Regions from separate parts of the Abyssisolibacter sp. ZYX002 genome, predicted to be linked through region 3. Evidence: riboswitches for the same ligand, from Rfam matches in the RefSeq annotation. Region 3 holds a riboswitch; each other region holds the start of a gene.
The links. A riboswitch is a leader RNA that binds a small molecule or an ion and turns the genes downstream of it on or off. The one in region 3 is predicted to bind S-adenosylmethionine.
Positions count from the first base shown of each region.

Region 1: another riboswitch for S-adenosylmethionine. It lies ahead of metK (methionine adenosyltransferase); the one in region 3 lies ahead of metF (methylenetetrahydrofolate reductase [NAD(P)H]).
Region 2: another riboswitch for S-adenosylmethionine. It lies ahead of P3X86_RS11335 (homocysteine biosynthesis protein); the one in region 3 lies ahead of metF (methylenetetrahydrofolate reductase [NAD(P)H]).

Region 1 is NZ_JARMXH010000010.1:100,326-102,606, reverse strand. Features, by position in the region: gene P3X86_RS19205 (COG2426 family protein) at 338-781, shown strand; SAM riboswitch class I at 871-984, shown strand; gene metK (methionine adenosyltransferase) at 1,162-2,281, shown strand, end outside.
Region 2 is NZ_JARMXH010000003.1:275,427-277,707, forward strand. Features, by position in the region: gene P3X86_RS11325 (hypothetical protein) at 241-630, shown strand; gene P3X86_RS11330 (hypothetical protein) at 661-870, shown strand; SAM riboswitch class I at 1,127-1,223, shown strand; gene P3X86_RS11335 (homocysteine biosynthesis protein) at 1,354-2,281, shown strand, end outside.
Region 3 is NZ_JARMXH010000002.1:598,413-600,693, reverse strand. Features, by position in the region: gene metF (methylenetetrahydrofolate reductase [NAD(P)H]) at 1-758, opposite strand, end outside; SAM riboswitch class I at 898-998, opposite strand; SAM riboswitch class I at 1,058-1,154, opposite strand; gene P3X86_RS08815 (polysaccharide deacetylase family protein) at 1,300-2,281, opposite strand, start outside.

The DNA.
Region 1 (2,281 bases), on a different contig from region 3:
CAAATAAATTACAAAAGAATTAATTAACATGGTAGTAATTACATAGAATTTTAAGAATATGGGCGGTACACATAGACATCGGACAGTATTAATGATAATATAAATGTGTGATATTATATATAAGATGTAAAGTATTAAAAAAGATTGTTTATTTAACAGTTATCAGATTGATTATATATAATTATTTACTTAGGGGTAACTAATATTACATAGTGATTACGATAATTAGTATATCCGCGTTTACGCATGTTATTTATTTAATTGCAATTAATATAATTAGCTAACAATAGGTATATTTAATAACTATACAGTAATCACAAAGAACGAGGATAATTACATGAAAAAATATGTTTTAGTTTTTTTAATGTCGATGGTTCCAATAGTAGAGTTAAGAGGGGCAATTCCAGTTGGTGTATCAATGGGAATAGATCCTACCCTTAGCTTGTTTATAAGTATTGTAGGGAATTGCCTGTTAGTGCCAATATTGCTAAAAACAATATTACCAATACTGAGGTTTTTTTATAGAATAGAATATTTTAAGAAATATGTTATTTGGGTACATAAAAGAACGATGAGTAAGAGCGAAAGAGTAAAAAAATACGAGGTCTTTGGTTTATTTTTGTTAGTGGCAATACCTGTTCCATCTACAGGGGTTTATACAGGTTGCTTGGTCGCAACATTACTTAGGATTAAATACAAAGATGCATTAAAAGCTATCTTGTCAGGAGTAATAACATCTGGAATGATTGTTTACGTCTTAAGCGTCGTTATTATTAATTAAAGACACAAAAAACCAAAAAAATGTAAAAAAGTATTGCAACATTTATGAACATATGCTATTATAAGAGAGAACGTAAAACTAAATAAGTAACCTTATTAAGAGTGACTGAGGGAATAGGCCCTATGAAGTCCAGCAACCGACTATTACTAGCAATAATAGGAAAGGTGCTAAATCCTACAGATATTACATCTGAAAGATGAGGAAGTGCTATAGACAACTCTTCCTTAAGGAAGAGATTTTTTAATTTGAACAACTTTAGATATGACATAGATACATATAGCAGTTCCTTTGAGATTTGCTATAACAGGCAAATCTTGGGTCACGATGGGAGTTGATTCCACTTACTATTCGTTTAAAAAATAAAATTAGGGGGTTGTATTATGAGACAATGGTTATTTACATCTGAATCTGTAACAGAAGGCCATCCAGATAAAATGTGCGATCAGATATCAGATGCAATACTAGACACAATCTTATCAAAAGATCCAAATTCTAGAGTTGCATGCGAAACATCCGTAACGACAGGATTAGTATTAGTGTCTGGAGAGATATCAACAAGTTGCTATGTTGATATACCAAAGATAGTTAGGCAGACAGTAAAAGATATAGGTTATACAAGAGCTAAATATGGTTTTGATGGAGATACTTGCGCAGTTATTACATCTATAGACGAGCAATCACCAGATATAGCTATGGGCGTTGATGAAGGGTTTGAAAGTAAAAAAGGAGAAATAAATGATTCTGAAAATGCTACAGGTGCAGGGGATCAAGGTATAATGTTCGGATTTGCGTGTAACGAAACACCTGAGCTTATGCCATTACCTATTTCATTGGCACACAAATTAGCTAGAAGACTTGCAGAGGTAAGAAAAAATGGTACCCTCAAATATCTAAGACCAGATGGAAAGACACAAGTTACAATAGAGTATCATGATGATAAACCTCATAGAGTAGATACAATAGTTATATCTACACAACATTGTCCTGATGTTGAATTAGAGACAATAGAAAAAGATTTGATAGAAAAAGTTGTAAAAGAAGTAGTGCCAACTAAATTCTTAGATGATAACACTAGATTCCTAATCAATCCTACAGGAAGATTTGTAATAGGTGGACCTCAAGGAGATGCAGGATTAACAGGAAGAAAGATTATAGTAGATACTTATGGTGGATACTCTCGTCATGGAGGAGGAGCTTTCTCAGGAAAAGATCCTACAAAAGTTGATAGATCTGCAGCTTATGCAGCTAGATATGTTGCTAAAAACATAGTTGCAGCAGGGCTTGCTGACAAATGTGAAGTACAGCTAGCTTATGCTATAGGAGTAGCATATCCTGTTTCAATATATGTAGATACTTTTGGCACAGGAAAAATTGATGAGGAAAAGATAGAACAATTAATCAAAGATAATTTTGATTTAAGACCAGCAGCAATAATTAGAGACTTAGAATTAAAAAGAGGGATATACAAGCAAACAGCTGCATATGGACATTTCGGAAGAA
Region 2 (2,281 bases), on a different contig from region 3:
TTATAAGAAATCTTCTTCACCTAAAAATGGATACTGAATTTTTTATCCTTTAGAGGGTAAAGCACATTCAGGAATAATATCATCAGTAAATGGAACTAATGTAACCGTGGTTTCAAAATGGGGAGGATATGGACTATATAGACATCCCGAAATGCATTGCCCATATCCTACAGTAGTTAAAAACACTTTTTGGAAATATAAGATTGATTTCTAAATTAATTAGTGAGAGAGGTAGGTCAGATGAAGAATTTTATATTGGGATATTCACTTCTAATTGTATTATTTATAGTGGGATGCCAAAACTCTAAAACACAAGAAAATATGGATATAAACACTGTTGTAATAGGGTATGGTTTTAATAGTAGTGTAGCTATAATAGAAGATCAAGAACAAATAAAACAATTAACAGAGTTATTTAATAAAGCTGAGTTTAAAGAATGTAGTGATACAATACAACAGCCGTATTTGCGTATAAATTTTCAGGGAAAAGAAAGTTCTAAATCATATTGTATCGATAAGAATGATACTATTAGATTAAATGATGATAAATTTGCTAAAGCAAAAAATATAAGCTTTGATTTTTTATACTCAATATACGATGATAATATAACAAAGATTAAGGTTGAATAATCATGTAACTTAAATGTTGAACTACTAAAAATGATATGTAAAATAATTTTAATCATTTTACCATTAATATTAGATAAACTGACAAAACAGGGGTATAAAATAATACCAGTATCACATCTAATATACAAAGGAGAGTTTCGTATAGATAATACTAGTAAGCAAATAGAAATTAAATCTAAAGAAGTAGTGAAGCGTAACGACTTGATGGTTGTTACGCTTTATTCTTCTGTAATGAAGTAGTATTGGTGACTTAATTATAACGAAGATATTGGATAGTTGTTATTTTTTATTTATTGTTAATTTATTGATGTTTTTGGCAACTCAATGGTTACTTAATCCCTTTTTAGGTTCAGTTTTGAAATAAAATAGAAATGTAGTATTGAATAAGTTAATAAAACTTTTTTGTTGACAGCCCATAATATTTAGTTTATAATCTTTATTAATTAAGTTGGTATACCAACAAATTTTATAAAAATATATTAGAACGAATTAAATAATCTTATTAAGAGTGACTGAGGGAACTGGCCCATAGAAGTCCGGCAACCTGCTTTATGCAAGGTGCTAAAACCAGCGGCATAGCCGAATGATAAGAGTTATCAACGAACTTTCTCTATATCATTTAGAGAAAGTTTTTTTATATTATATATCATAACGTGACAATAGTTAGTTAAATTTTAAAAACTATTAAACTTTATTCACAAAGAAAGGAGTGTAAGTTAAAAGATGATTAAAAAAACTTATCAAGAAATCAATGAAAAAATCAGGAAAGGGGAAGCAGTGGTTGTAACTGCAGAAGAAATAATCGGTATTGTAAAAGAAAAAGGAATAGAAGAAGCTACTAAGCAGGTAGATGTAGTAACCACAGGAACATTTGGACCTATGTGTTCATCTGGGGCATTTTTAAATTTCGGGCATTCAGACCCGCCTATTAAGATGAGCAAAATCACGCTAAACAATGTTACGGCATGCGGAGGGCTTGCAGCAGTTGATACCTACATAGGTGCTACAGAAGAATCATTAGACAGAGGAAGAGAATATGGTGGTGCTCATGTAATATGTGATTTAATAGATGGTAAAGAAATAGAATTGAAAGCCAAAGCAAGTCCTACAGATTGTTATCCAAGAAGTGAAGTACAAACTAATGTAAGATTAGAAGACCTAAATGAGGCTTATCTTTTTAATCCTAGAAATGCTTATCAAAATTATGCAGCCGCAATAAATACTAGTGATAAAAAGATATACACATATATGGGAATATTAAAGCCAAGCAAGGGTAATATTAACTATTCTACATCAGGAGAACTTAGTCCATTGCTAAATGATCCTAATTACAGAACTATAGGAATAGGTACTAGGATTTTCCTAGCAGGGGCTCAAGGATATGTGTCGTGGCAAGGAACACAGTTTAATTCATCGGCTAATAGAGGTGTTAATGGTGTGACTTTAGGACCAGCAGCAACACTAGCTGTTATTGGAGATTTGAAGGATATGGATACTGAGTATATTCAGCCTGCTGTATTTGAAAACTATGGTACATCTATTTTTGTAGGTATAGGTATCCCAATACCAATATTGGATGAAGATATGATGAAAAAGGTATGTGTAGAAAATAAAGACATATATACAAGTGTTATAGATTATAGTGTTAAGA
Region 3 (2,281 bases):
ATTTGCTCGATTGCATATGCTAAACCAGCTTCTCTTAAAGCATTTGGTGAATGTTCGTATTTTTCTATAATCTTTTTGATTTTCTTAGGCAATGAACAACCAGTAAGCTCAATAATCCTCTTAACTTGATTTTTATTAAGAATTGGTAAAACACCTGCTAAAATAGGAACATTAATATTTTTCTTTCTAACTTTATCTTTATACTCGTAGAATAAATTATTATCAAAAAATAGCTGTGAAATTAAAAATTCAACTCCAGAGTCTACTTTCTGTTTTAAGTTATCAATATCTTGGTGTAAAGATTCGCACTCCAAATGCTTTTCTGGATAGCACGCTCCTCCTATGCAAAAATCATAATTTTCTTTAATGTGCTTTACTAAATCAGAAGCATATTTAAAACCATGATTTTCATGGTAGCCTTCTAAAGGATAGTCTCCTCGTAAAGCTAGTATGTTTTTTACTCCTTGTTTATGCAAACTATCTAAGGTGATATTGAGTTCCTCTTTATTTGAAGTTAGACATGTCAAATGAGCCAATGATGGAACATTTGAAATTCTATGAATAAATGATGAAACATCAATCGTTGTATCTTTAGTACTACCTCCAGCACCATATGTCACGCTTATAAAATCTGGTCTTAGTTCTTTGAGTTTGAATATAGTATCATAAATTGTTTCGATTTTTGATTCTTTTTTTGGTGGAAATATTTCTAGCGAAATAAGTGATTTTTCTTTGTCAAACATATCTCTAATATACATTATAATCTCTCCTTTTTTATGAGTAAAGTAATATAAACAATACTATTTATTATTGATGATACAGTTATCTATAAGTAACGAATCTGTTAATTTTGAGTAAAAATAAAACTCTCTTAAGATAAGAGAGTTTCTATTTAAGCTCTTATCATTCGGTTAATAAACCGCTGGTTTTAGCACCTTTACTTGCAGTAGGTTGCTGGACTTCATAGGGCCAGATCCCTCAGTCACTCTCAATAAGAAATATTTAATTGTTTTATAAAATAAAAAAACCTCTTTAATGAAAAGAGGGTTATAATCATCTCTTATCACTCGGCATAGCCGCTGGTTTTAGCACCTTACTTATAGTAGGTTGCTGGACTTCGTAGGGCCAGATCCCTCAGTCACTCTTAATAAGACTATTAAATTATATTAAGTATAATGCAATAAAGCGAAATTGTCAACATATTTTAATAAGCAGATATTTAAAAAGTGAATATAAATGTAGCCAATAAATGTTAAGTTATAAAATAGAATAATATATAAACAAATAAAACTCTTAAGTTTATTGATGTGATGCGTTGTACGCTACATTACCACCCAATCTTTTCAAGAAATAATTAGCAGTATCATAGTAGTTTATTCTCAATCTCTTTAGTGTTAAGAAGTCGTCAGATTTTTTACTAATACCATATTTTGTTTTAACAGCAGTCAAATATCCATGTTTTTTTACTTCATTTATACCATAAACCGTAGAATGACCTGCAGGATAGCAAAAATGAGTAATTTTAGAATCTATCATTTTTTCAAGAATTTTTTTAGACTGAGCAATTTCTTTACTGATTTTGGCGTTACTATTATAATGAAAATCAACATGAGTTACTGTATGACTACCAATCTCCATACCATCATAGAATATTTTTCTCACATGATCTGGAGAGCGAGGAGTATCATTTAATAAAGTTGATGTAATAAGATAAAATGTTCCGCACATTCCTCTTTTAGATAGTTCATTTGCAGCATAATTAAAATGAGAGGGATAACCATCATCAAATGTTAACACTATAGGATTTTTGGGTAGAGGATAGTTATTTTCCCAGTGATTGTAAAGCTGTGACATAGATATTGTATTATAGTTGTAATCTTTAAGTAAATCAAGCTGTTTACTAAAGTTCTCTCTACTCACATATAGACTAGCTGGACCTTTATGTGGGAGAGTATTTATTTCATGATACATAAGTATAGGAATGTATTTAATATACTCATAATTAGGTCTAGTTAGAGCAGGGGGATTGCTGATCTTATCAATTATAGTTATTACCTCTCCTTGAGTCATAATTTTGTTAGGCTCAAACAATCCATCTTCAGTTATGTTCATTATACCTTCACTATAGCATTTTAGAGCATTATGATTTGCAGTGTCTTTGATATGGCAACGATAGTATTCATAATTGTCGTAAGTAATGGATATAGAGCTTTCTAATATATTTGCAAGTTCTATTTTAGTGATAGGATCATGATTATCGGAGTATGTTCCTAACAATGTA